4 regions of the Streptomyces sp. NPDC051315 genome follow, and region 4 is predicted to be linked to each of the others. Evidence: riboswitches for the same ligand, from Rfam matches in the RefSeq annotation. Region 4 holds a riboswitch; each other region holds the start of a gene.
The links. A riboswitch is a leader RNA that binds a small molecule or an ion and turns the genes downstream of it on or off. The one in region 4 is predicted to bind cyclic di-AMP.

Region 1: linked by a shared signal. The riboswitch ahead of ACIBBD_RS05680 (C40 family peptidase) and the one ahead of ACIBBD_RS10820 (peptidoglycan DD-metalloendopeptidase family protein) in region 4 are both predicted to bind cyclic di-AMP.
Region 2: linked by a shared signal. The riboswitch ahead of ACIBBD_RS06385 (M23 family metallopeptidase) and the one ahead of ACIBBD_RS10820 (peptidoglycan DD-metalloendopeptidase family protein) in region 4 are both predicted to bind cyclic di-AMP.
Region 3: linked by a shared signal. The riboswitch ahead of ACIBBD_RS29700 (M23 family metallopeptidase) and the one ahead of ACIBBD_RS10820 (peptidoglycan DD-metalloendopeptidase family protein) in region 4 are both predicted to bind cyclic di-AMP.

The regions. Positions count from the first base shown of each region.
Region 1 is NZ_JBITEN010000002.1:590,348-597,247, forward strand. Features, by position in the region: gene ACIBBD_RS05670 (ATP-dependent Clp protease proteolytic subunit) at 30-665, shown strand; gene ACIBBD_RS05675 (hypothetical protein) at 673-981, shown strand; cyclic di-AMP (ydaO/yuaA leader) riboswitch at 1,331-1,532, shown strand; gene ACIBBD_RS05680 (C40 family peptidase) at 1,536-2,009, shown strand; gene ACIBBD_RS05685 (ATP-binding protein) at 2,377-2,835, opposite strand; gene ACIBBD_RS05690 (helix-turn-helix domain-containing protein) at 3,049-3,909, shown strand; gene ACIBBD_RS05695 (DUF397 domain-containing protein) at 3,919-4,161, shown strand; gene ACIBBD_RS05700 (8-amino-7-oxononanoate synthase) at 4,229-5,356, opposite strand; gene bioB (biotin synthase BioB) at 5,505-6,695, shown strand; gene ACIBBD_RS05710 (adenosylmethionine--8-amino-7-oxononanoate transaminase) at 6,688-6,900, shown strand, end outside.
Region 2 is NZ_JBITEN010000003.1:15,753-22,652, reverse strand. Features, by position in the region: gene ACIBBD_RS06410 (ASCH domain-containing protein) at 1-362, shown strand, start outside; gene ribA (GTP cyclohydrolase II) at 398-1,033, opposite strand; gene ACIBBD_RS06400 (MarR family winged helix-turn-helix transcriptional regulator) at 1,151-1,666, opposite strand; gene ACIBBD_RS06395 (dihydrofolate reductase family protein) at 1,807-2,955, shown strand; tRNA gene ACIBBD_RS06390 (tRNA-Met) at 3,087-3,160, shown strand; cyclic di-AMP (ydaO/yuaA leader) riboswitch at 3,468-3,627, shown strand; gene ACIBBD_RS06385 (M23 family metallopeptidase) at 3,635-4,657, shown strand; gene ACIBBD_RS06380 (hypothetical protein) at 4,793-5,026, shown strand; gene ACIBBD_RS06375 (PrsW family intramembrane metalloprotease) at 5,124-6,602, opposite strand; gene trmB (tRNA (guanosine(46)-N7)-methyltransferase TrmB) at 6,681-6,900, opposite strand, start outside.
Region 3 is NZ_JBITEN010000018.1:53,131-60,030, forward strand. Features, by position in the region: gene ACIBBD_RS29685 (GNAT family N-acetyltransferase) at 1-1,048, opposite strand, end outside; gene ACIBBD_RS29690 (HPr family phosphocarrier protein) at 1,227-1,508, shown strand; gene ACIBBD_RS29695 (GntR family transcriptional regulator) at 1,723-2,415, opposite strand; gene ACIBBD_RS29700 (M23 family metallopeptidase) at 2,604-3,359, opposite strand; cyclic di-AMP (ydaO/yuaA leader) riboswitch at 3,373-3,540, opposite strand; gene ACIBBD_RS29705 (M16 family metallopeptidase) at 3,766-5,154, opposite strand; gene ACIBBD_RS29710 (M16 family metallopeptidase) at 5,151-6,533, opposite strand.
Region 4 is NZ_JBITEN010000004.1:363,431-370,330, forward strand. Features, by position in the region: gene ACIBBD_RS10815 (alpha-galactosidase) at 74-2,146, shown strand; cyclic di-AMP (ydaO/yuaA leader) riboswitch at 2,453-2,611, shown strand; gene ACIBBD_RS10820 (peptidoglycan DD-metalloendopeptidase family protein) at 2,616-3,587, shown strand; partial or broken gene ACIBBD_RS10825 (DUF6250 domain-containing protein) at 3,838-4,263, shown strand; gene ACIBBD_RS10830 (SGNH/GDSL hydrolase family protein) at 4,390-5,175, shown strand; gene ACIBBD_RS10835 (SIMPL domain-containing protein) at 5,328-6,140, shown strand; gene ACIBBD_RS10840 (TetR/AcrR family transcriptional regulator) at 6,224-6,844, opposite strand; gene ACIBBD_RS10845 (Glu/Leu/Phe/Val dehydrogenase dimerization domain-containing protein) at 6,886-6,900, opposite strand, start outside.

The DNA of each region.
Region 1 (6,900 bases), on a different contig from region 4:
TTTTTACAGACGTCGAAGGAGGGGTTCCCATGACCCGACCGTCCGCCCGCCATGTCCTGCCCGAGTTCACGGAGCGCACGAGTTCCGGGCACCGGACGCTGGATCCCTACTCCAAGCTGCTCGAGGAGCGGATCGTCCTGCTCGGGACACCGATCGACGACACGTCGGCGAACGACGTGACGGCCCAGTTCATGTACCTCGAGCACAAGGACCCGGACCGGGACATCTCGCTGTACATCAACTCCCCCGGCGGCTCGTTCAGCGCGATGTCGGCCGTCTACGACACGCTCCGCTTCCTCACGTGCGACGTGGAGACCGTCTGCCTGGGCCAGGCCGGCACGTCCGCCGCCGTCCTGCTGGCCGCCGGCACGCCGGGCAAGCGGTACGTCCTGCCGGGCGCGCGTGTCGTCATCCGCCAGCCGGCCCTGCCCGAGCCGGTCCAGGGCCAGGCCGGTGACCTGGCGATCCAGGCCCAGGAACTGACCCGCGTCCGCGCGCTGCTGGAGGAGATGCTCGTACGGCACACCGGGCGCCGTCCGGAGCAGGTGCGCGCGGACATCGAGCGGGACCGCGTCCTCGACGCGCGGGAGGCCGTGGCGTACGGGCTGGCGGACCGGATCGTCCCGGGCCGCAGGGACGCCGGCGACGCGCCGGGCGCGAGGTGAGCCGCCGATGCTGCCTCCCGAGCTGCCGCCGCTGCCCGCGCTGACCCGGGCCGAGGCCGAGCTGATCGACCGTTACCTGGAGGTGGTCGACCTGCTCGGCCGGATCAACCCCGCCCACCACGGCGACACCTACCGCGGACTGCGCGCGGCCCAGGCACTGGTCGGCCGGGCGACCGCGCTGCGGGACGCGCTGACGCTGATGCACCAGCGGGGCGAGAGCGAACTGCACGCGCCGACCCTCGCGCGGGCGCTGCGCGTCCTCGACGGGGAGCGCCGCACAGCGCGCGTCACGGTGCCTCCACTCCCCGACAGTTGACGCATCGGCGTCCGGACCCGGCCGTGTTCGCCGAGAGCGTGACGTCCGCACCGGAGTCGAAACGACCCAGAAGACGTACCCACGTTCGGCGTATCCGTGGCTGCTTTTTCCAGCCCACAGCGGTTGCGCGAATGAGGGGCCGAAAGGGCGGAAGGAGGGGTTCCAGTGCTGGTCCGGGGGCATTTCGTCGTCTTGACACCTGACCGGCCATCAGGGTGTCCACCCGAACGGGTGAGTGGTGAGTAACCCCACAAATCCCCGGTTGCGTTGGGATTTTCGGACATCGGTGCGCCAAGATCCCTGTCTGACGACAAGCCCCCGCCACAAGCGGCGGGGCGGTCCGGGCGGACGCCGAGTCCTGCCGCCGCCCGGATGACCGGTCGACAGAAGTGCATCGGCAGGAGTGGAGGACCCAAGCACGACGGGTCGCCGGAACGGTCACGCCATGACCGGGCCGAGCAGCCCTTGGGGTGAAGCCGCAGCAGCGGCCGGGCAACTTTGTCAGCCCGAATCCGACAGGTCATCCTTCACAGGCGGCTGACGAAGGGTTGCGCATGACTGCGCTCAATCGTGTCCCGTCGCTCATGGCCCGTGCCGGTACGGCCTCGGCCTTCGCCATCGCCGCCGTGGGCGGCTCGATCGTGGTCCCGGGTGTCGCCTCCGACGCCGCGGCCGCCACGCCCGCGAAGAAGGCACTCCAGGTCGCGGCTTCCAAGAAGGGCTCCCCCTACAAGTACGGCGCCACTGGGCCGAACAGGTTCGACTGCTCGGGGCTCACGCTGTACTCGTTCAAGAAGGCGGGCAAGAAGCTGCCGCGTACGGCGGCCCAGCAGTACAACAAGACCAAGCACATCTCGGCGAGCAACCGCAAGGCCGGCGACCTCGTGTTCTTCCACTCGGGGTCGAACGTGTACCACGTCGGCATCTACGCCGGTAAGGGCAAGATCTGGCACTCGCCGAAGACCGGCGACGTGGTGCGGCTGCAGAAGATCTGGACCAAGAGCGTCTGGTACGGCCGGGTCAAGTGACCCTCCGGGGTGGTGGCGGCGTCCTGACGCGCCGCCACCGCCCCGGAGATCCGCCCCCGGCCCCGCGGTGGCGGTTCGGGGAAGGACGGCCCCCTCAGGGCCGTCAGCGGCCCTCTGACGCGCGCCTCCCGTCCGGGGGCCGTATGCGCCCGGTCGCCGGCACGCGGCGGTCCCGCGGACCGCTGCGGTCACGTGGACCGGCTCCACCACGTGGGCCGGCACCGTCACGCGGACCGGCACGGTCGCGGGCCCATACGGTCGGCCGCGCCCCGGGTGAGCGGCCCGGCCCCGCGCCGAGCGGCTCGCGTGACCCGGTGCGCGGCCACCGGCCGAGCGGCCCCGACGGCGTCGCCCCCGCCCCCGCCGGTCACGGCTCCTGCTGACCCGCTGCCGGCACCGGTTCCACCGGAGCCGTCCACGGCAGTTCGATCAGGACCGTCTTGCCGCCCTCGCGAGTGGGGCGGACCCGTAGTCTGCCGCCGCACTCCGCGGTCAGCCAGCGGATGATCACCATGCCCCGGCCGTTGTCCTGCTGGACGGCGGCCGGCAGCCGTCTGGGGAAGCGCGGGTGGCTGTCGGTCACGCCCAGGCGCAGTTGTTCGTCGCGTTCGAGCACCAGGTCCACCGTGAAGGTGGGGGACTGCCCGAAGGTGTGCTGGACGGCGTTGGTGGCGAGCTCGGAGACGATGAGACGGATGGTGTCGGCCGCCTCCGTCTCCGCCGGAAGGCCCCACTCCCCCAACGTGGTCAGCACGAACGCGCGGGCCGTGGACACCGAGGCAGGATCGCTCGGCAGAGTGACGGATGCTTCCAGGTGGTCTGCCATGGCGACCTCGTCCCTTTCCCACGGGACCGGAGTCCGACACGGTGCGGATGGTTCGAGTACGGTCCCGGACTGGTGCTTCGTCGCCAGACTGCCATCACCGCGCCCGTCACGGGTGGCGATCCACCAAGGTATGCATATATCTGTCGCCCGATGCGGTGAACTCTGCCAGGGCAGAGCGTATGTGGACGGCTCGGGAGGAGTAAGGAGACTCCGATGCAGCACGGTCCCGCGGTACGCCGCCGGAAACTGGGGGCCGAACTGCGGGCCTTACGTGCCCGCCTGGGACTCACCAGTGGTGAGGCGGCCCGACTCGTGGGCTGGCACCAGTCGAAGGTGAGCCGGATCGAGACCGGCACCAGCGGTACGAAACCGGCCGATGTGCGGTTACTCCTCGACGCCTACGGCGTGGGCGATCCCCAACTGCGCGAACTGATGCTGGCGTTGGCCGGGTCGGCCGACAGCGGCGGACGGGACCACTGGGTGCACGCCTACCGCGGGGTGCTGCCGCCCGCCTACCGGGACTTCATCAGCCTGGAGTCGCAGGCGAGCGCGATGCGCACGCTGGAGACGACCGTGGTCCCGGGGCTGCTGCAGACGCCCGAGTACGCGCGGGCGGTGACCCGGGCCGCCCTCGAGGGCGCCGGCGAGGAGCAGTTGGACACGCTGGTGGAGGTGCGGCTGGCCCGGCAGGACGTGCTGCGCACCCGGCCGCCCCTGGAGTTGAACGCGGTGCTGGACGAGGCGGTGCTGCGGCGGGAGGTGGGCGGCCCCGAGGTCATGGCGAGGCAGCTGGAGCGGTTGGTGGAGGCGGCACGGCTGCCCCAAGTGAGGCTCCAGGTACTGCCGTTCAGCGCCGGGGCGCACATCGGCGTCACCGGGCCTTTCGTTATCTTCTCATTTTCGAGCACTTCTGATCTGGATGTGGTTGTTCTCGACCACTTGACGAGTAGCCTCTACCTCGAACGGAAAGAAGACCTCCAGGCCTACACCGAGGCCTTCGACGCCCTTCGGACGCACGCCCTTTCCCCCGAAGACACACTGGACTACCTCGCCGCGACAGCTGACGGCGCGTAGGGAGGCACCATGACCGCACTGCCTCGGAACGTTCCCTCCAGCACCGACCTGCACGACCGCCGCCATCCGCAGGGTCTGCGGTGGCTGCGCAGCAGCTACAGCACGGGAGCCAACAACTGCGTCGAGACGGCCCGTCCGGCCACCGGACCATGGGCCGGTCTGCTCGCCGTACGCGACTCCAAGAACCCGGCCGGACCCGCCCTGCTCTTCTCCCCCGAGAGCTGGACGGGCTTCACGGCCGCGCTCCGCTGACCCCCGTCCTTCCCCACCCGTCCACGGGACTACCCGTCACGCCGGTGCGCGACCGTGTCACGCCGACTCACGGCCGTGCGCCGTCGATCACCAGTACAGCGCGTTCGATCTGAGCCTCGGAGAGGTCCGCGCGGGCGGTCAGCCTCAGACGCGAGATGCCGTCGGGCACGGAAGGAGGCCGGAAGCAGCCCACGGCCAGGCCTGCCGCCCGGCAGTCCGCCGCCCAGCGCACGGCCTGTTCCGGGGACGGCGCACGCACGGAGACGACCGCGGCGTCCGGACGGACCGCCTCCAGACCCGCGGCCGTCAGCCGCGCGTGCAGTTCACCCGCCACCGCACGCGCGCGTGCCGCGCGTTCCGGCTCCCGGCGCAGCAGCCTCAAGGCCGCCAGGGCCGCGCCCGCCGCCGCCGGGGCGAGGCCCGTGTCGAAGATGAACGTCCGGGCCGCGTTGACCAGATGGTCGATCACGCGCGCGGGACCGAGCACGGCTCCGCCCTGGCTGCCGAGCGACTTGGACAGCGTCACCGTGACGACGACGTCCTCGGCGCCGGCCAGCCCCGCCGCGTGCGGGGCACCGCGCCCGCCGTCACCGAGGACGCCGAGCCCGTGGGCGTCGTCGACGACCAGCCCGGCGCCGTGGTCCCGGCACGCCCCGGCCAGGGCGGCCAGCGGGGCCGCGTCGCCGTCGACCGAGAAGACCGTGTCGGAGACCGCCACCGCCGGACCGTCGTGGGTGCCGAGCGCCTTGCGCACCGCGTCGGGGTCGGCGTGCGCGGCGACCTGGGTGGTGCCGCGGGCCAGCCGGCAGCCGTCGATGAGCGAGGCGTGGTTGCCCGCGTCGGAGACGATCAGGGAGCCGTGCGGGGCCAGCGCGGTGACCGCGGCGAGGTTGGCGGCGTAGCCGGAGGAGAAGACCAGGGCCGCCTCGAAGCCGCAGAAGTCGGCCAGTTCCCGCTCCAGTTCGGTGTGCAGCTCGGTGGTGCCGGTGACGAGCCGGGAACCGGTCGCGCCCCCGCCCCAGGTCCGGGCGGCCCGCGCCGCGCCCTCGGTGACCTCGGGGTGGTGGGCCAGGCCCAGGTAGTCGTTGCTCGCGAGGTCGAGGAGCGGCGAGTCGGCCGGCCGGGGCCGCAGGGTCCGTACCAGTCCGGCACGGCGGCGCAGCTCCGCCTGTTCGTCGATCCAGCCGAACGCCATGGCTCCTCCGGGGCTTTTGTAGGTAGCGGACAGACACTAGCCGTAGGACCGGCCACCCATGGTGTGGCAATACCCACACGTCGAACCGGGTGTGTTGTGTGATCCCTACCTTGGCCCGGAGCGGGTCCGTAGGACAGGATCGGCTCTCATGGACCTGCTGAACACGCTGGTGGACAAGGGGCTTCGGCGCGAGCTGCCGACCCGCGAGGAAGCGCTGGCCGTCCTCGCGACGTCCGACGACGACCTGCTCGATGTGGTGGCCGCGGCCGGGAAGGTGCGCCGGCACTGGTTCGGGCGACGGGTGAAACTCAACTATCTCGTCAACCTGAAGTCGGGGCTGTGCCCCGAGGACTGCTCCTACTGCTCCCAGCGGCTGGGCTCCACGGCCGGGATCCTCAAGTACACCTGGCTCAAGCCCGACGAGGCCTCCCAGGCGGCGGCCGCGGGGCTGGCCGGCGGTGCCAAGCGGGTGTGTCTGGTGGCGTCCGGGCGCGGCCCGACCGACCGGGACGTGGACCGGGTCTCGGAGACCATCAAGGCGATCAAGGAGCAGAACGAGGAGGTCGAGGTGTGCGCCTGCCTCGGCCTGCTCTCCGACGGCCAGGCGGAGCGGCTGCGCGAGGCGGGCGCCGACGCCTACAACCACAACCTGAACACGTCCGAGGGGACGTACGCGGACATCACGACCACGCACACGTACGCCGACCGGGTGGACACGGTGCAGAAGGCGCACGCGGCGGGGCTGTCCGCCTGCTCGGGTCTGATCGCGGGCATGGGTGAGAGCGACGAGGACCTGGTCGACGTGGTCTTCGCGCTGCGCGAGCTGGACCCCGACTCGGTTCCGGTCAACTTCCTGATCCCGTTCGAGGGCACCCCGCTGGCCAAGGAGTGGCATCTCACCCCGCAGCGGTGTCTGCGGATCCTGGCCATGGTGCGGTTCGTGTGCCCGGACGTGGAGGTGCGGATCGCGGGCGGACGTGAGGTCCATCTGCGCACGATGCAGCCGCTCGCGCTGCACCTGGCCAACTCGATCTTCCTCGGTGACTACCTGACCAGCGAGGGCCAGGCGGGCAAGGCCGACCTGGAGATGATCGCGGACGCCGGTTTCGAGGTGGAGGGCGCGGACCGGGTGACGCTGCCGGAGCACCGGGCCGCCGGCGGGGGCTGCGGGTCGCACGAGAGCGCGGGGTGCGGATCGCACGAGAGCGCGGGCTGCGGATCGCACGAGGGGGGCGGTGTCTGTGGTTCCGCCGCGGCCGCGCCCACCGGTGAGCCGCGTACGGACCTGGTCGCCGTACGCCGCCGGGGTGCCGGGACGGACCTCGCGCCCAATGCCTGAGCTGAGCGTGTCCGAGCTGCTGGACCTCGACCGGCGGCATGTGTGGCATCCGTACGGTCCGATGCCCGGCCGGGTCGAGCCGCTCGTCGTGGAGTCGGCGAGCGGGGTGCGGCTGCGGCCGGCGGACGGTTCGGCCGACCTGGTGGACGGCATGTCGTCCTGGTGGTCGGCGATCCACGGCTACAACCACCCGGTGCTCAACGAG
Region 2 (6,900 bases), on a different contig from region 4:
GCACCCCGGACGAGATGCGCGTCCGGCTGAACTCCCTCGTGTTGTCCGGGCGGAAGACGGCCACCACGGGCCTGCTCGCGGAGTACGTGGAGGAGACGGAGGGCCTGGAGTACGTCGGTGAGCGTCTCGCCCTCCTCGACGGCGACGGGCGTTCCGTCGCCACCATCGAGGTCACCGGCGTGCGGCGGACCACCTTCGCCGGGGTGAGCTGGGAGCATGCGGCGGCCGAGGGGGAGGGCGACGCCGACCTGGAGGAGTGGCGTGCGGGGCACCGCCGGTTCTGGAGCGCCGACGGCACGCCGGTGGAGGACGACACGCCCGTGGTGTGCGTGGCGTTCCGGGTGGTGGAGGAGAAGGCCTGAGGACGGGCCGGGCGGGTCAGCCGGGCGGGTGAGCGTCAGCCCACGCTGAGCTCCGTGAGGTCGGCCAGCGGCAGTGTGTGCTGCGTCTGGAGGACCTTCGCCCGCAGGTAACGCACATTGTGCGGGGTGGTGAAGACACCCGTCGGCACCCGGTCGTGGACGTCGATGCCCAGTGTGCGGAGCTGGTCGGCCTTGTCGGGGTTGTTGGACAGCAGGTCCAGGGTGGTGACCTTCAGGGCGCGCAGCATCTGGGCGGCCGCCGTGTAGTCCCGGTCGTCCTCGGGCAGGCCGAGGGCGGCGTTCGCCTCGTAGGTGTCCAGGCCCTGGTCCTGGAGGGCGTACGCGTCGAGCTTGTTGTAGAGGCCGATGCCCCGGCCCTCCTGGCGGAGGTAGAGCAGGACGCCGCCGCGGTCGGCGATGCGCTCGACCGCCTCGCGCAGCTGGGGGCCGCAGTCGCAGCGGGCGGAGCCGAAGACGTCCCCGGTCAGGCACTCGGAGTGCAGCCGCACCAGCGGGCGGGGGCCCGGGTCGCCGAGGACGAAGGCCACGTGCTCCTGGCCGTCGGCCAAGCCGTGGAAGGTGACCAGTTCGGCGTCGACCGAGTAGCCGTCGTGGAAGCGCAGCGGTACCCGGACGCGGGCACGCTCGGTGGCGGCGGGGGTGTGGAGCATGAGGATTCTCCCGGGTCCGGTGGACAGAGCGCGGCTCTGCTTCAGATTTGAAACAGTCACGGTGATCGCGACACTACCTCATGCTTTAAGTTTCAAGCAACGGAGGAGTGGTGTGGCTCACGAGCAGGAGGGCGACGACCGCCTGCGCCACGGCACGCCCTCGGGCCCGCCCCCGCCGTCGTCCCCCTGGAGCCCCTGCGCGATGTGCGTGCAGATCTCCTCGAGCTGCCCCACCTGCTCCGGGGTGAGCCGGTCGAAGAGGGAGGCGCGGACGGTCTCGACGTGGCCGGGAGCCGTCCGCTCCAGCACCGCCATGCCCTCGTCGGTCAGGACCGCGATGCTCCCGCGTCTGTCCCAGCGACAGTTCTCCCGCCGTACCAGCCCGTCCTTCTCCAGGCGCGTCACCGCGTACGTCAGCCGGCTGCGGGTGATCTTCAGCTTCTCCGCGAGATCGGTCATGCGCAGCTGTCGCTCGGGGACCTCGGAGAGGTGAGCCAGGATGGAGTAGTACAGGTGGGGCATGCCGGCCTCATGCTGGAGCTGCCGGTCGATCGCGTCCTCCAGGAGCAGGGAGGCGGCGACATACGCGCGCCAGGCGCGTTGCTCCTCGGGGGTGAGCCAGCGGATCGTCATGCCCCCAGTGTAGGTTTGCTTCAAACTTGAACCAAGGTCGCCGCGGTCCGGTAACCCCGCCGGTACCCGCAGCCCCGTCCACCCCGTCCACCCTCTCTGTCCCTCTGTCCCTCACCCCCTCGCCCGGAGAGACCGCGCCGATGCCGTACCCGTACGTCCTGCTGTCCGCCGCTGTCTCCCTCGACGGCTACCTCGACGACACCGGCCCCGACCGCCTCCTGCTCTCCAGCCCGGCCGACTTCGACCGGGTCGACGAGGTGCGGGCCTCCGTCGACGCGATCCTGGTCGGAGCCGGCACCATCCGCGCCGACAACCCCCGCCTCCTGGTCAACTCGCCCGAACGCCGGGCGGCCCGGCTGGCGGCCGGCGGGGCGGAGTATCCCCTCAAGGTCACCGTCAGCGGCTCCGGTGAGCTGGACCCGGCGGCGAACTTCTGGCACACGGGCGGCGAGAAGGTCGTGTACACGACCGACACGGGTGCCGAGCGCGCCCGGTCGCTCGGCCTCGCGGCCGACGTCGTCCCCCTCGGCCCCGCCCTCGACTGGCGGCGGCTCCTGGAACACCTCCACGACGTACGGGGTGTGCGGCGGCTGATGGTCGAGGGCGGCGGAACCATCCACACCCAGCTCCTCCAGGAAGGCCTGGCCGACGAACTCCAGCTCGTCCTGGCCCCCCTCTTCGTGGGCACCCCGGACGCGCCCCGGCTCTTCGGGCCCGGCGGCTACCAGGGTGGACGGCTGCGGCTCGTCGAGACGCGGCGCATCGAGGACGTCGTGCTGACGCGCTACGAGCCCACCGCGCCCGGCGCCGGCCCGCTCCCCGTGGCCGCCGACCGGCACTGGCTGGCCCTCGCCTGCGAGCTGGCGGCCGCCTGCCCGCCGTCGCGGACCGCCTTCAGCGTGGGCGCGGTGGTGGTGGCAGCCGACGGGACCGAGCTGGCGCGCGGCCACTCCCGGGAGGCCGGCGACCCCGTCGTCCACGCCGAGGAGGCCGCCCTCGCGAAGATCGCCCCGGACGACCCCCGTCTGGCCACGGCCACCGTCTACACCAGCCTTGAACCCTGCACCCGGCGCTCCTCCCGCCCGACGCCCTGCGCCCGGCTCGTCCTCGACGCGGGCGTCCCCCGGGTCGTGACGGCCTGGCGGGAACCGGACACCTTCGTGACCGACGCCGACGGCGCCGGCCTGCTGACCGCCGCGGGCGTGGACGTCGTGGTTCTTCCGGAGTACGAGGAGCCGGCCGCGGCGCCCAACCGCCATCTGCTCCGCGACGCCCAACAGCCGTCCTGACCAAGGCGGTTCGGCTGAGCGGTGGCTCTGGGGGAGGCCCTGCGGGCAGTTCCCCGCAGGCCCCCGAGGAGCCCCCGGATCAATGCGTGCGCTTCGTGTCCCGCAGATGGCGTACACTGGTGTCATACCGACGCGGGGTGGAGCAGCTCGGTAGCTCGCTGGGCTCATAACCCAGAGGTCGCAGGTTCAAATCCTGTCCCCGCTACTGAAGGCCGAGGGCCGGAATCCTGTTTCAGGATTCCGGCCCTCGGTGCGTTCATCCGCCTGATCGCCCTCACGGAAGGTGACCGGCCGAGCGCCCTGCGCATAACAACTGAGTCACCATCAAAAGTCCTGTGGCTGCTGAAGCGTGGTCGAACCGGGGTCAACTCGCCCGTTTTTCACCGCTCGTGAGACAAAAGTCCAGGCCAGAAATGTTGTTGATCAAGCGGAACCGCTTGGAAACCCGGCCCCGCGTCTATTAACGTTCGATAACGCAGCGCGGTCGTCCCAGCCGTCACAAGAGGCGGCTCCGTGCGCACGCGCCGAATCCCGTAAGGGAACCGGGGAACCACCACCTTGGGGTGAATCACGCGGAAGCCGCCGTGAAGTTACGGCCGGTATACGCGCGTAGGAGACCTTCCCGCTCCGAACCCGTCAGCTAACCCGGTAGGCGACGGAAGGAAAGGAGTACGCCCGCGTGGCGTCCAACCGGCCTGCCCCAGAAGCCCCCAGTGTGCCCAGCCAGACCTTCGGCTACGGCAGCTACCGCACCGACGAGGGCCCCTGGGAGGAGTGGAACCCCACCGCGGAGTCCATTCGCCCGGTACGCGGTCGGCACCGCGTCGCCAAGCAGCGCGGCGGACTCGCCCGCAGCTCCACCGTCCTCGGCGTCGGCGTCATAGCCGCCGTCGGCGCGGGCGGCATGGCCAGCGCCAACACCGGCAAGCCGCCGGTCTCCATCTCCATGCCGGACCTCCCCTCCGTGGGTTCCCTGATCTCGGACGACGACACCCCCGAGGAGTCCGCGTCCGCCCTCAGCACCTTCGGCACCACCGTCGCCGCGGACGACAGCAGCGACAGCGCCGCCGACGCCGGCGAGGCGCTGCGCAGCCGGATCATGGCGCAGGCCGAGTCGCAGCAGACCCAGATCGAGGCCAAGGCCCAGGCAGCCGCCGAGGCCGCCGCGGCCAAGGCGGAGGCCGACGCGGCCGCCAAGGCCCAGCAGGAGGCGGAGGCCAAGGCCGCCGCCGCGAAGAAGAAGGCCGCCGAGGAAGCCGCGAAGAAGGCCGAGGCCGAGCGCCTCGCCGAGCTCGCCAAGCAGTACACGCTGCCGACCTCCTCGTACACCATCACCTCCACGTTCGGTCAGGCCGGCGCCTACTGGTCCTCCGGGTACCACACCGGGCTCGACTTCGCCGCCCCCACCGGCACCCTGCTCAAGGCCGTGCACAGCGGCACCATCACCTCGGCCGGCTGGGACGGGTCGTACGGCTACAAGACCGTGCTCACCCTCGATGACGGCACCGAGATCTGGTACGCCCACCAGTCCTCCATCAACGTCAGCGTCGGCCAGAAGGTCGCCACCGGCGACGTCATCGGCCGCGTCGGCGCCACCGGCAACGTCACCGGCGCCCACCTCCACCTGGAGGTCCACCCGGGCGGCAGCGCCTCGGGCATCGACCCGGCGGCCTGGCTGCGGGACCACGGCGTGAACCCCTGAGTCTTCCGGGGAATTTCCGGAGGTCGACGGGGGTCGGTGAGGTCTCCCGTGCGGCACCCGGACGTTTCCCGGATGTTCCGACCCCTGGCCGGAGGCGTGCAATGCGCGCCTCCGGCCTCGGTGTTGTCGCAGCGGATGACGTCTCCGCGCGTGCCCGGCTCCTCCGACCCCGAGGTCTTCCCGCGCGCCCTCGGTGGTGACGGCCGGGGGCGCGCCCCGGTGGCCCCGGCCCTGCCCCCGGCCCAGCCGGCGGTGGCGGCGCCGATCGCCTCCGCCCGGACCGTGGGGCAGTTGCCGGCGCAGGTGGGAGCGGCCGGGCTGGAGCCGACCCGGGCGGAGACCGAGCGGCTCCCGCAGGCCTCGGCGTAGGGGTCCACCGCGGTGTCCCCGGTAGGAGCAGCCCCTACGCCGTACGGCTTACGTCATGACGGTCGCCCGGCCGCCGGGACGCGAGCGCCCGCACGGCTCACGGCTGGTTGGGGCCGTACCCGGAGTACCCGGAGTACCCGGGCTGTGGGGAGCGGGGGTGCGGGTACAGGGACTGCGGCTGGGGTTGCGGTTGCGGCTCGTGCGGGTGAGGGTGCGGCTGCGACTGGGGATACGGGTACTGCGGGTGCCGGCTCGGTCCCGTCGGACGCCCGTGGCCCCGCCCGTGCCCGTAGACCCCGTAGACCCCGTGGACCGGCCAGGGCGGCATGGCCACCGGGACCGGAGGCGCCGTCATGCGGGCCGCGTGGTCCAGCGCGGGGCGCGCGATGTCCTTGCGGCGCCACAGCTCGTGCAGCAACTCCTGCTCCCGCACCACGAAGTCGGTGCCGGCCCGGCCGAGGCGTCCGCGGTGCCGCAGGAACGCGAGGGAGGTCGCGTACGCCTCGTACCGCGCCACCTCGCGCGCGGCCGGCTTGCCCAGATGGCGGCGGGCGTGGTCGCGGGCCAGCCGCCGGGCCCGCATCGAGCCGAGCGCGTACGGCTCCGCCGGGGTGAGCCAGCCCGCGGCCGCGTAGGCGGGGAGTTCCTCGCGCACGGTGCCCAGTTCACGCTGGCGCGTCCACACCACCAGCCAGGTCAGCACCGCGAACGCCGGCATCATGAACGCCCCGTACACCGCGAAGAACCCCCACTCGCCGAGGGTCGACGAGCCGTTCCAGAGGGCGTGCATCACCATCGCGAGCAGCAGTCCGCACAGCGGGAGCAGGACGCGGCGCACGCGCTGCCGGTCCGCGGACAGGGCGGCGACGCCGAAGCCGAGACCGGTCAGCACCGTGAACAGGGGGTGCGCGAACGGGGACATGATGACGCGTACGAAGAAGGTGGCGACGGTGACGGAGGCGATACCGCTGTCCCCGCTGAGCTGGTCGGTGCCGAAGGCGTTGCCCAGGTAGAGGATGTTCTCGGTGAACGCGAAGCCGGTCGCCGTGATCCCGGCTATCACCACTCCGTCGACGATTCCGGTGAAGTCCCGCCTGCGGAAGAGGAAGACCAGCAGGATCGCGGCCGCCTTGGCGGACTCCTCGACGACGGGGGCGATGACGGTCGCGCCGAGGGTGTCCGCGCTGGACGGGTCGGCGGTCGCCGTCGCTATCCACCGGGTGGCGAAACTGTTGGCGACGATCGCTATCAGGGCCGCCGCGCACGCGCCCCAGGCGAACGCGAACACCAGATTCCGCCAGGGCCCGGGCTCCACCCGGTCCAGCCACCGGAAGGCCGCCACGAGGAGCGGAACGGGCAGCACGGCGAGCCCCAGGCCCACCAGGAACCCCTGCGTGCCCGTCTGTTCGCGCACGAGGGCCAGAATGACCAGCCCGGAGAGCGCGAGCAGGGCGATCAGGGCGCCGTAGCGCACCCACGTGTGCTGCCACCAGTGCGCGTGCCGGAGCCCTCCGCCCTCGGGAGTGCCGCCCGGCTGGGGCGGACGCGGCGGGAGCGGCGGGTACGGGGAACTCATGGCCACGGCATCGACCCTAACGAGGGAGAGGACAGCGGTGGAGGGAACGCGGGGTCGGAGGCGGCAGGAGCGGTTCGGTCAGCCGTGCTGTACGCGACGGAACAGCAGATCGTTCACCACATGCCCCTTGTCCAGGCCCTGTCCCTCGAAACGGGTCAGCGGCCGGAAGCCGGGACGGGGCGCGAAACCGCCGTCCGCCTGCGTGTTCTCGAAGTCCGGGTGCGCGGTGAGCACCTCGAGCATCTGCTCCGCGTACGGTCCCCAGTCGGTCGCGCAGTGCACCAGCGCGCCCGGCTTC
Region 3 (6,900 bases), on a different contig from region 4:
GCCGCACCTCCGGGGAGGTGTTGATGATCCCGAAGGCGTTGGGGCCGATGATCCGCATTCCGTACGCGCGCGCCCGGCGCACGAGGTCGCGCTGGCGCTCGCGTCCCTCGGGGCCGCTCTCGGCGTATCCCGCGGCGAGGACGACGAGTCCCTGCACGCCGTGCTCGCCGCACTCGGCGACGACCTCGGGCACGTGCTCGGCCGGGACCGCGACGACGGCGACGTCGACGGGACCGTCGATCTCGCGCACCGAGCGGTGGGCGGGCACCCCGTCGAGCTGCTTCAGGCCCTCGGGGAAGGCCTTGTTCACCGCGTACAGGTGTCCGGTGAAGCCGGCCTCCCGCAGGTTGCCGAGGATGCTGCGGCCCACGCCGCCGGGGGTGCGGCCGGTGCCGACGACGGCGACCGAGCCGGGCGTCAGCAGCCGCCGTACGGAGCGGGCCTCGGCGCGCTGCTCCCGCGCGCGCTGCACGGCCAGGGAGCGCTCGGTGGGTTCGAGGTCGAACTCCAGTCGGACGACGCCGTCCTCGAAGCTGCGCTTCTGGGTGTACCCGGCGTCCGTGAACACCTTGATCATCCTGCTGTTGGCGGGGAGCACCTCGGCGGCGAACCGGCGGATGCCGCGCTCGCGCGCGACGGCCGCGATGTGTTCCAGGAGCGCGGAGGCCACGCCCCTGCCCTGGTGGGCGTCCTGCACGAGGAAGGCGACCTCGGCCTCGTCGGCCGGCGCGGAGGCGGGCAGGCCGTCGGCGCCGATGCGGTCATAGCGTACGGTGGCGATGAACTCGCCGCCGACCGTGGCCGCGAGTCCCACCCGGTCCACAAAGTCGTGGTGCGTGAAGCGGTGGACGTCCTTGGCGGACAGACGCGGGTAGGGCGCGAAGAAGCGGTAGTACTTCGACTCGTCCGAGACCTGCTCGTAGAAGCTGACCAGACGCTCGGCGTCATCAACGGTGATGGGGCGGACGCGTGCGGTGCCGCCGTCGCGCAGCACCACGTCGGCTTCCCAGTGGGCGGGGTACTCGTGCCGGTCCGGCGCGCTCTGCATGGGCCCCAGAGTACGGCTCGCGTCCGACAGCGGCGCGGGGCAGTCTGTGGAGGACGGAACGTCGGGTCGAGGCCGCGACCCGACGGCCACGGCGGAACGGTACGCAGGACCGTTCCGGGCACGTTTCACGTGTGGAACACTGGTCTAGACAACCCTGAACACCGAAGGGCAGCATCACATGGCTGAGCGCCGCGTCAACGTCGGCTGGGCCGAGGGCCTTCACGCCCGCCCCGCCTCCATCTTCGTCCGAGCCGCCACGGCCGCAGGCGTCCCGGTGACGATCGCCAAGGCGGGGGGCAACCCCGTCAACGCGGCCTCCATGCTGGCCGTGCTCGGCCTGGGCGCCCAGGGCGGCGAGGAGATCGTCCTCGCCTCCGACGCCGAGGGCGCGGACGTCGCCCTCGACCGGCTGGCCAAGCTGGTCTCCGAGGGGCTCGAGGAGCTTCCCGAGACCGTCTGAGCCTCGCCCGCAGCGCGTACGGAGCCGCGTCGCCCTTCACGGGCGGCGCGGCTCCGCCGTTTTCCCGCGCTCGCTGCGGAGAAATCTCGGGAGGCATGACGGAAAATAGTCCGGGCACACGAAGAGCGCGCCGTCGGAAATTCCGGGCGCGGCAGAAAAAGGGCAGCGGAAATACAGCTCCGCCGAATTCCCTTCTTTGTATACGGCCCCCGTGTTAATGACGCGGGCCCGACATGTTTACGACGTGTTGCGAAGTCCTCACACGGTCCTGGCGGTCCCCGCCCGCGAAGCGCAGCCGGTGTGCGGCGGACGAGCGCTCGGTGTGCAGCGCGGTGATCGCCCGCGCGCGCTCGCCGTCGCCGCGCGCCACCGCGTCCACGATCGCGCCGTGCTCCGCCCAGGACTCCACCGGGTTGGCGGGCGCGTCCACCGCGTACATCCAGGCGATCTTGTGACGCAGCTGGGTGAGCGTCGAGGTCAGGGCATGGCTGCCGGAGGCCTGGGCCAGCGTCTCGTGGAACCACCCGCCCAGGGAGCGCAGATCCTCGCTGCTGCCCCTCCTGGCGCGCTCCTGCCCCAGCCGGACGAGGCCGCGCAGCACCTTCAGATGCGCTTCGGTGCGCCGCTGGGCGGCCCGGGCCGCACCGAGCGGCTCCAGCAGCATGCGCATCTCCAGCAGGTCGGCGGCCTCCTGCTCGGTCGGTTCGGCGACGCACGCGCCCGCGTGCCGCCGCGTCACGACGAAGCCCTCCGCCTCCAGCGTGCGCAGCGCCTCCCGGACGGGGACGCGCGAGACGCCGTAGCGACGGGCCAGGAGTTCCTCGGTGAGGCGGCTGCCGCGCTCGTAGACACCCGCGACGATGTCGTCCCGGATGGCCGTGCACACCGAGTGCGCCGGAATACGCATGACCGACCTCCGCCTTAATCCCCGTGAAACGTCGACGAATGACGTGTGGTCAGTGACTCTATTGCAATGAGCCGCAATTTCCGACGGCGGGTCGGAATCCATGGATATTTTTTGGACAGCGGGGAGCGGGAAACGGCGAAAGCCCCGGCCGGAAGGGCCGGGGCTGCACGATCTGTCGCCGTACGTCGTCAGATGTTCACGCCGTGCTTGCGGAGGTAGGCGACCGGGTCGATGTCCGAGCCGTACTCGGTGCTCGTACGGGCCTCGAAGTGCAGGTGCGGGCCGGTGACGTTGCCCGTCGCGCCGGAGAGGCCTATCCGCTGGCCCGGAGTGACCTTCTGGCCCACCGAGACGCTGATGGACGACAGGTGACCGTACTGGGTGTACGTGCCGTCGCTCATCCGGATCACGACCTGGTTGCCGTAGGCACCGCCCCAGCCGGCCTCGACGACGGTGCCGAGCCCGACGGCGTGCACGGGAGTGCCGCTCGAGGCGTGGAAGTCGATGCCGGTGTGGCTGCCGGAGGACCACAGGGAGCCACCGGACTTGTAGCCGGTGGACACGTAGGACCCGGTGATGGGCGACACGAAGGTGTTCAGGCGCTCGCGCTCGGCCTCACGGGCGGCGCGGGCCCTGGCCTCGCGCTCCTTCTTGATCTTCGCGGCGGCCCGGGCGGCCGCCTCCTTGCGCGCGGCCTCCTCCTGGGCGGCCTGCTTCTGTGCGGCGGCCTGGTCGTCGATCTGCTCGGCGACGGAGTCGCCGATGGTGACGACGGGGATCAGCCCGGTCTGTTCCGCGGAGGTCTCGGCGGCGAGCGCCGGCGAGGAGGCCACGGTGCCGATGACGCCGGTGGTGGTGAGCGCCGCGATGCCCGCCGCGCGGGCGGTGGTGCGCTTCATCCGGCTGGGACGACGGTGCTTCCCGGTGGCGCAGGTGAACGCCATGAAGTCGAGTGGTCCTTTCCTTCCCTCTCGCCTACCGGGTTAGCTGACGGGTTCGGAGCAGGAAGGTCTCCTACGGGCCCCCTCGCGTCACGCGCGGGCGTCCGATTCACCCCAGGGACTGTGTACTTGGGTCCCCGGCTCCCCTGGCTCGCGCCGTACGGGGACTCGGCGATGGCTGTCCGGTGCCGCGGATGCGGCGCACTGCCCGACGAACAGCCCGGATGAAACTAGACGCGCCCGCTGTCAATCCCCAAACGGAACGCGGCTTTTGTAGCGCATGCCACAGGGCAGACAGGCAACCTCTCCCTCAATTCGGACATCAGGAGGCCCTGGTGACGCGTCGGTCACCAGGGCCCCTCGCACCCGCGCGTGGCCCGGCGGCCGGGCGTGCGCGCTGTCGCGGTGCCTACTCCGCGGACACGACCTTCACCTCGCCGATGCCCAGGGCCTCGACCGGCTCCTTGATCTGGGCGGCGTCACCGACGAGGACGGTCACCAGACGGTCGACCGGGAAGGCGCTCACGACGGCCGCGGTGGCCTCCACGGTGCCGGTCGCGGCCAGCTGCTGGTACAGCGTCGCCTGGTAGTCGTCGGGAAGGTGCTGCTCGACCTGGTCGGCCAGCGTGCCGGCGACGGCCGCCGCGGTCTCGTACTTCAGCGGTGCCACGCCGACCAGGTTCTGCACGGCGACGTCGCGTTCGGCGTCGGTGAGGCCCTCGGCGGCGAGGGTGCGCAGCACCTGCCAGAGGTCCGCCAGCGCGGGACCGGTGTTCGGGGTGTCGACGGAGCCGCTGATGGCGAGCATCGCGGCGCCCGTGCCGTCCGGCGCTGAGCGCAGGACCTGCCCGAAGGCGCGCACCCCGTAGGTGTAGCCCTTCTCCTCGCGCAGGACGCGGTCCAGGCGGGAGGTGAGGGTGCCGCCGAGGCAGTACGTGCCGAGCACCTGCGCGGGCCACACGCGCGCGTGCCGGTCGGGACCGATGCGGCCGATCAGCAGCTGCGTCTGGACGGCGCCGGGACGGTCCACGATGACGACCCGGCCGGTGTCGTCGGCGGTCACCGGCGGCACCGGCCGCGGCTGGGCCGAGGAGCCCGTCCAGGCGCCCAGGGTGTCGCCGAGGACCGCGTCCAGGTCGACCCCCGTGAGGTCGCCGACGACCACGGCCGTGGCCGTGGCGGGGCGGACATGCTTCTCGTAGAAGGCGCGGACGGCCGCCGAGTCGATGGTCTCGACCGTCTCCGCCGTGCCCTGGCGGGGGCGCGACATGCGCGCGGTGGCCGGGAACAGCTCCTTGGAGAGCTCCTTGGCGGCCCGCCGGGAGGGGTTGGCCAGCTCGTGCGGGATCTCGTCGAGACGGTTGCGGACGAGCCGCTCGACCTCGCTGTCGGCGAACGCGGGCGCCCTGAGGGCGTCGGCGATCAGCCCGAGGGCCTTGGCCAGGCGGGAGACCGGCACCTCGAGGCTCAGGCGGACGCCGGGGTGGTCGGCGTGCGCGTCGAGGGTCGCGCCGCAGCGCTCCAGCTCGGCGGCGAACTCCTCGGCGGAGTGCTTGTCGGTGCCCTCGGAGAAGGCCCGCGCCATGATCGTGGCGACGCCGTCGAGGCCGGCCGGCTCGGCGTCCAGGGGCGCGTCCAGGAGGACCTCGACGGCGACGACCTGCTGGCCGGGGCGGTGGCAGTGCAGAACGGTCAGGCCGTTGTCGAGCGTCCCGCGCGCGGGGGCGGGGAACGCCCACGGCCTGGCCTCGCCCGCCTGCGGCTGGGGGTGGAAGTCCATCGTGGCGAGCTCGGTCACTGGGCCGCCTCCTCGTTCTCGTCCTCGTCGGCGGTGTTCTCGGTGCTTGCGGCGTTCTCGGCGCTCTCGGCGCCTTCCGCGCTCTCGACGGGCTCGTAGACCAGCACGGCCCGGTTGTCGGGACGCAGACGGGCCTGGGCGATCTCCCGCACCTCATCCGCCGTGACGTCCAGCACGCGCTGGACGGCGGTCAGGGCGAGCTGCGGATCACCGAAGAGCACGGCGTACCGGCAGAGTTCGTCGGCGCGGCCGGCGACCGTACCGAGACGGTCCAGCCACTCGCGCTCCAGCTGGGCCTGGGCGCGCTCCATCTCCTCGGCCGTGGGGCCCTCCTCGGCGAAGCGGGCGAGCTCCTCGTCGATGGCGGTCTCGATGACCGGCACCTCGACGTCACCGGAGGTCTTCACGTCCAGCCAGCCCAGGGAGGGAGCCCCGGCGAGCCGCAGCAGGCCGAAGCCGGCCGCCACCGCCGTACGGTCGCGGCGGACGAGCCGGTTGTAGAGGCGGGAGGACTCGCCGCCGCCGAGGATGGTGAGCGCCAGGTCGACCGCGTCGCACGCGCGCGTGCCGTCCTGCGGCAGGCGGTAGGCGGCCATCAGGGCGCGGGCCGGGACCTCCTCCTCGACGACCTCGCGCAGCTGCTCGCCGATGATGTCGGGCAGGGTGCCGTCACGGGGAGCGGGCTTGCCGTCATGGGCGGGGATCGAGCCGAAGTACTTCTCGATCCAGGCGAGCGTCTGCTCCGGGTCGATGTCGCCGACGACCGAGAGGACCGCGTTGTTGGGCGCGTAGTACGTGCGGAAGAACGCGCGCGCGTCCTCCAGGGTCGCCGCGTCCAGGTCGGCCATCGACCCGATCGGGGTGTGGTGGTAGGGGTGGCCGTCCGGGTAGGCGAGGGCGGTCAGCTTCTCGAAGGCCGTGCCGTAGGGGACGTTGTCGTAGCGCTGGCGGCGCTCGTTCTTCACGACGTCGCGCTGGTTCTCCATGGACTCGTCGTCCAGGGCGGCCAGCAGCGAGCCCATGCGGTCGGCCTCCAGCCAGAGGGCGAGCTCCAGCTGGTGGGCGGGCATGGTCTCGAAGTAGTTGGTGCGCTCGAAGCTGGTGGTGCCGTTGAGCGAGCCTCCCGCGCCCTGGACCAGCTCGAAGTGGCCGTTGCCCTTGACCTGGGCGGAGCCCTGGAACATGAGGTGTTCGAAAAGGTGAGCCAGACCGGTACGCCCCTTGACTTCGTGGCGCGAACCGACGTCGTACCAGAGGCACACCGCCGCGACCGGGGTCAGGTGGTCCTCGGAGAGCACCACGCGCAGGCCGTTGGCCAGGCGGTGCTCGGTCGCTGTCAGGCCCCCGGAGCCTGCCTGGGCTGTGGCCGTGTGACCCATGGGCATGTACGTCCCTTCCGATCGCGGACGCGGTCGTCGAAACCGCGGTTTTCCTGCCGGTCCTGCCACTGTATGCAAGCGCGCGGAGCGTCGGCGAAGTTCCCGGGCGCCGTACGCCCAGAGCGAGATCGCGTAGCCTGCGGGCAGCCGTGGAGGAGGTGCCCCTCCGGCCGGGGCCGGACGCCCAGGCCCGGGGCGTGGCCCGCACTGTCAGTGCCACGGTCCACAATGGTCCGCGTCAGACCCGTCACACGCTTCAGCCAGAGCGAGCCGAAGGAACGCGTCGGTGTCGAGAGGGCGAATGCGCCGAGCCCCGAAGGCTTGAGCGCGGTCGCCCCCTCGACACCGACGTGAAGGTCCCGTAGGC
Region 4 (6,900 bases):
GTTTGCCCAGCGGGACACCGGCCCCCGATGATGTTGGCGCTTGATCGCACCTGTTCGAATCAGTGGGGGTTTGATGCCCGAGTCCGCCGCCGACGGCCGTACCTGGCTCCTTTCCGGGCCCGGCAGCAGCTACGCCGTCCATGTCACCGAGGCCGACGAGCTCGTGCATCTGCACTGGGGCCCGCGGCTCACCCTCGCCGACGCCGAGGCGCTCGCCGAGCGGCCGCTGCCGGACTACTGGCCCTTCGAGTCGCCGCTCGACGGCCGGGAGGAGTACCCGGTCGAGGGCGGCGCCCGCTTCGTCCGGCCCGCCCTGTCCGTGCGCACCGCCGGGCGGCGCGGCACCGAGTGGACCTTCGGGGGGCACGAGGTCGTCGGCGACGAGCTGCGGCTGCGCTTCCTGGACGGCGGACTCGCCGTCACCCTGCACTACCGGATGCGGGGCGACGTCGTGGAACGCCGGGCGACCCTGCGCAACGAGGGCGACGAGCCGCTGGAGCTGCTCCGCGCCGACTCCGCCACCTGGACCCTGCCCGACCGCGACGGCTGGCGCCTGTCCCAGCTGCACGGCCGCTGGGCCGCCGAGTCCCGTCTCACACGGTCCCCCCTCACCTACGGCGAGAAGGTCATCGGCAGCCGCCGCGGCCACACCGGCCACCAGCACCTGCCCTGGATCGCCCTGGACACCGACGCGACCGAGGAGCGCGGCGAGGTCTACGGCTGCGCCCTCGGCTGGTCGGGCTCCTGGCGGATCGCCGTCGCCCAGCTCCCCGACGCGCGCGTGCAGATCACCGGCGGCGCCGGCTACGACGACTCGGGCCTGCTCCGGCTGGCGGCGGGGGAGTCCTTCACCACGCCCGTCTTCGCCGGCCTGTGGACCGACGCCGGCTTCGGCGGCGCGAGCCGCGCCTGGCACGCCTACCAGCGCGCGTACGTGATCCCGGACGCCGACCGCGACCGGCCCGTGCTGTTCAACTCCTGGGAGGCCACCTACTTCGACATCTCCGAGGAACAGCAGGCGGCCCTCGCGCGCCGCGCCGCGGACATCGGCGTCGAGCTGTTCGTGGTCGACGACGGCTGGTTCGGCGCGCGGACCGGCGACCACGCGGGCCTCGGTGACTGGCGGCCCAACCCCGACCGCTTCCCCCAGGGGCTGAAGCCCCTCGCGGACCAGGTGCACGCGCTCGGCATGCAGTTCGGCATCTGGGTCGAGCCCGAAATGGTCAACCCCGACAGCGACCTGTACCGGGCGCACCCCGACTGGGTGCAGTTCCAACCGGGACGGCAGCGGACGGAACTCCGCAATCAGCTCGTCCTCAACCTCGCGCGCGAGGACGTCCAGGAGTATCTCTGGCACCAGCTGGACACGCTGCTGTCCAGTGCGCCCATCGACTACGTCAAGTGGGACTTCAACCGTTGCTTCACCGACGCCGGCTGGCCCGACGACCCCTATCCGCAGCGGCTCTGGGTCGACCACGTGCGCGCCCTGTACGCGCTGCTGGACCGGCTGCGGGCGGCCCACCCGGGTGTCGCCTTCGAGTCCTGCTCGGGGGGCGGCGGGCGGATCGACCTCGGGGTCATGAGCCGCACCGACCAGGTGTGGACCTCCGACAACACCGACCCGCTGGACCGGCTCGCCATCCAGCACGGCTTCAGTCAGATCCATCCCGCGCGCGTGATGGCCGCCTGGGTCACCGACAGCCCCAACACCCAGCTCAACAGCCGGGTCAGCTCGCTGCGCTTCCGGTTCGTCAGTGCCATGGCCGGCGTGCTCGGTATCGGCGGCGACCTCTCCGAGTGGACCGAGGGGGAGCTCGCCGAGGCCCGGCGGTGGGTCGGCCTCTACAAGGAGATCCGGCCCCTCGTGCAGCACGGCGACCTCCATCGGCTGCGCCCCCCGGAGGGCGGGCTGAGCGCGGTGCAGTACGTGCGCGGGGGCGAGACCGTCGTCCTCGCCTGGCTCCAGGCGCAGCGGTACGGCGAGCCGGTGCCGTCCCTGCGTCTGCGCGGCCTCGACCCGACAGCCTCGTACGAATGCCTCGAAACGGGCGAAGTGCACCGAGGGGCGGTGCTGTTGCATCACGGGCTGCGTACCGGGCTGCGTGGTGACCTTGATGCGACGGTTATCCGACTGCGTCGCATCTGAGGTATCTGTCCGGATTGGAATCCTTCATTCCAACTCGCTGTGGAATAAAGGACCCTGGAGACGTGTCACGTGAGGAGCGTCATATTCGTGACCGTGTGTCGCCCGTCATGTTCACGTAATGGTGCGGGTTTTCCGGGGTGTTCGGTGAAAAGGCGGACTCTCGGCTCACGGACGGTGACCGGGATTCCTCGCGGCGGATCAAGAGAAAGGCGTTAACGGCACAACCTCTGCTTGTCCCCGTGCGTCTTGGTCGCTTACGTTCCACCCCAATCCGGGCGGACCGCCGAATCCTGCCGCCGCCCGGAGTCCGCACACTCACCCGTGCCCGGCAGGAGCGGGGGACCCACAGGCACAACCGCCTGGTCCGGTCTCCGGAACAGGCTAGGGGTAAAGCCGCGTCTCGGCGCGGCCGGACATCTCCAGTCCGCACCCGACAGCTCACCTCGCAGGCGCCGGAGAGGAATTCGCCATGCCCGCGAAGGGTAAGCACCGCCGTCCGAAGACCCAGCGTTTCACCCGCTCCATAGCCGTCGCCGGAACCGGGGGCGCCGCGCTCGCCCTTCCGCTCATGGGGGCCACCGGCGCCCATGCCGCGCCGGCGGAGTCGGCGGCCCAGTCGGTCTCCTCGGCCGCCGAGAAGGCCGTCCAGGCCGTGCCGGTCGCGCAGCGGACCGTCGCCGAGTCGCAGACCGCCGCGAGCACCCGCACCTACACGGTGCGGGCCGGCGACTACCTCTCGAAGATCGCGGACGAGCAGAACGTCAGCGGTGGCTGGCGCACGCTGTACGAGGACAACCGTGAGGCCGTCGGTGACGACCCGTCGCTGATCCACCCCGGCCTCGAGCTCTCGATCGGCAAGAAGGCCACGACCGGCGCCACCAAGAAGCCGTCCGCCGCGTCCGGTTCCTCCTCGTCGAAGTCCTCGAAGTCGACGCAGTCGTCGAAGTCGTCGAAGGCGTCGGAGTCCTCCGCCGAGTCCTCGTCGTCGCAGACGTCGGCCACCCTCACCGCCGGGAACGGCGGCACCTCCAGCGGTTACGCGCAGCCCGTGTCCGGCGCCACCGTCGGTACCCCGTACCGCATGTCCGGCAGCATGTGGTCCAGCGGTTACCACACCGGCGTCGACTTCGTCGTCCCGACCGGCACCTCGCTCAAGGCCGTCGCCGCGGGCACGGTCGTCTCCGCGGGCTGGGGCGGCGCGTACGGCAACCAGGTCGTCGTCAGGCTCGCCGACGGCAACTACGCCCAGTACGCCCACCTGTCCGCGCTGTCGGTCTCGGCCGGCCAGACCGTCTCCGCGGGTCAGCAGGTCGGTCTCTCCGGCGCGACCGGCAACGTGACCGGCCCGCACCTGCACTTCGAGATCCGCACCACGCCGGACTACGGCTCGGACATCGACCCGGTCGCCTACCTGCGCTCGCACGGCGTCTCCGTCGGCTGACCCCCGGTACGACCACCGCACCCACGCCCGCCTGACACGCGCGCCGAAGGCCGGACCCGATCCCCGGGTCCGGCCTTCGGCGCGCGTGCCGCCCGGTCCGTCCGCCCGCCCGGCCCCGGCCTCCGTCCCCGGCCGTCCGGCCCGCAAAGGCCTTCGCCCCCCGGCCGTGGTTCCTGACGGCCCTTCCTGACCGCCGTTCCTGACTGTCGTGTCGCGGTCCTGTGGCGGACCCGCGGAGGCGTCGACAAGGGCCGACCTCGACAACTCCTGGAACGCCGTCGACGTCCGCTCCCCGGACGACCTCTTCGCGACCCCGAGGAGCGGGGCGCTGGCGGAGTACGACCATCTGAAGACGTACTACGTCGGCTACGGAGCCAACACCAACACCACGACCCGGCTGCGCCGCTACGTCGGTCAGGCGGGGGTGCGGCCGCTCGTCCTCGACTGCACCGAGCCGCTCCTCGTCGCCAACGAGCCGAACCGTGTCCGCATCGTCTCCGACGGCTCCACCGTCCAGTGGTGGAACAACGGGCGGCTCGTCCTCGACCACGTCGACCCGGAGCCGTACACCGGTGGGCACTTCGCGTTCCGCACCACCTGGAGCCACTTCCGGATCAGCGGATTCCGGGTGTGGTGTCGACCCACCGGCGCGGCTGACGGTGGGTCTATTCCCTGATTGGCAAAGTCTTTAGGAGTGTCTTATCTCACCGCCCGTCAACCCTTGCCTACGGTCGCGTAAGTCACATTCGAAGGTGAATCATGAACTGCTGTGGCAGACGATTCGAAGAATGACAGCAGATCAGTGATCGGGTCGTACGTGGCGGTGGGGGACAGCTTCACCGAGGGCGTCGGCGATCCCGGGCCCGACGGGGCGTTCGTCGGCTGGGCCGACCGGTTCGCGGTACTGCTCGCGGACCTGCGGCCCGAGGGCGACTTCAACTACACGAACCTGGCCGTGCGCGGCAAACTCCTCGACCAGATCGTCGCGGACCAGCTGCCGAGGGCGGTGAAACTCGCGCCCGACCTGGTCTCCTTCTGTGCCGGCGGCAACGACATCCTGCGTCCCGGCACGGACCCGGACGAAGTCGCCGAGCGCTTCGAACGGGCGATCGCCGCGCTGACCGCCGCGGCCGGGACGGTCATGGTGACGACCGGCTTCGACACGCGTGGCGTTCCCCTGCTCAAGCACCTGCGCGGCAAGATCGCCACCTATAACGGGCACGTCCGCGCCATCGCCGACCGTTACGGCTGCCCGGTGCTGGACCTGTGGTCCCTGAAGTCCGTCCAGGACCGCCGGGCCTGGGACTACGACCGGCTCCACCTCTCCCCGGAAGGGCACACGCGCGTGGCGCTGCGCGCCGGGCAGGTCCTCGGCCTGGAGGTGCCGGCCGACCCGGAGCAGCCCTGGCCGCCGCTCCCGCCGCGCGGCACCCTCGAGATCCGGCGCGACGACGTGCAGTGGGCGCGCGAGTACCTGGTGCCGTGGATCGGGCGCCGGCTGCGTGGGGAGTCCTCGGGCGACCACGTGACGGCCAAGGGCACGCTGTCGCCGGACGACATCAAGCTGCGGATCGCCTCGGTGGCATGAGCCCCCGCCGGTGAGCGGCCGGCCGCCGACGCGTGGCGGCCGGCCGCTCCACCAGTGAGGTGAGCTCGCGGGAGTGGTGCGCCCGCGCCGGCCGGGCCGGGTGCTGGGATGACCGCACATCGTCCCCCTCCGCCCCGAAGGAACGGTTCCGCATGGCCCTTCCCCGTACGCCCCTCACCCGCAGGCCCCTTCCCCGCACGCCCCTTCGGGGCACGCCGGTCACCGCGGCCGTCGTCACCCTCCTCGCCCTCGGCCTTCCGGCCGTCGCCGCCCCCGCGGCGGCCGCGCTGCCGACCCATCCGGCTCAGCTCGCTCACCAGGCCCCGGCCCGTGTCGCGCCCAGCCCCGCCACCCTCACCGTGACCGGCGAGGGCAGCGCGAGCGCCGCCCCCGACCTCGCGGTCGTCGTCGCCGGCGTCGAGGCCGTCGCCGACAGTCCGCAGAAGGCCGTGGACGCGCAGACGAGGGCGGCGAACGCGCTGCTGAGGGCGGTGCGCGGCCGGGGTGTCGCCGAGCGGGACATCCGTACCGAGAACCTCTCCCTCAGCCCCGTGTACGACCACGCGGACGGCGCCTCCCGTCTGAAGGGGTACCAGGCCGCGCAGTCCTTCTCCGTGACGGTCCGTGAGGTGCGGGAGACCGGCGCGGTGGTGCAGGCGATCACCGACGTCACCGGTGAGGCGGCCCGTATCACCTCCGTCGCCTTCGCCGTATCCGACCCGGCCCCGCTCCAGGCCCGCGCCCGCCGGGCCGCGCACCAGGACGCCCGCGCGAAGGCCCTCGAATACGCCGGCCTCAGCGGCCGTCGCCTCGGCCGCCTGGTCTCCCTCAGCGAGGACGCCGCCGGCTACCCGCGCCCGGTGCCGGCGGCCGCGGACGCCATCGGCGCGAACTCCGGCGTGCCCGTGACACCGGGCGTGATCCGCGCGACGGCGACCGTGACGGCGGTGTACGAACTGGACTGAGACGAACGCGCGCGGACCCACCGGGGCCGACACGTCCTCCGGGGCCGGCGCCGACCTCCCGGACGGCCCGGCCCGTCGGTCCCTCAGCGCTCCTGGACGCTCAACGACCCTGTGCCCAGACCGAGTTCCCGTGTCAGGGCCTCGTCCGCCCATTCCCGTGCGCGGGCCCGGGAGACGGCGCCGTCGTAGGACGTCAGTTGCACGGCGAGGCCGTCGAGCAGGGCCGTCAGGCGCAGCGCGGTGCCGGACGGGTCCGGGCAGGGGAACTCGCCCGCGGCCACACCCTCCGCGATGACCTCGGCCAGCGCCGCCTTCCACTGCCGGTCGAGGTCGCGGGCGACCTTCCGCAGGGCCGGCTCGCGCAGCGACACCGCCCACCCCTCGATCCACAGGCGCCAGCCCTTGGCCTGGCCCGTCGGCGCGTACCAGCGCACGGCGGACCGCAGCCGGCGCAGGGCGGTGGTGCGGCGGCCGAGCAGCTTGCGCAGGTGCGCCAGGTCGTCCTCGGCCGCGTACGCGAACGCGGCGGCGACCAGCTTCTCCTTGGTCGAGAAGTGGTAGAGCACGAGCGCGTTGCTCACCCCGAGCGCCGCGGCCACGTCGGCGATCCTGACCGCCGCCACACCCCGCGCCTCGATCTGCTCGATGGCGGCCCGCAGCAGCTCCTCGCGCCGCTCGGCCACACTCAACCGGACTCTCGCCACGCGGTCACCCTACACAGGGGCCGCGACCTGCGCCGACGTCCTCACCGGTAGCGGCC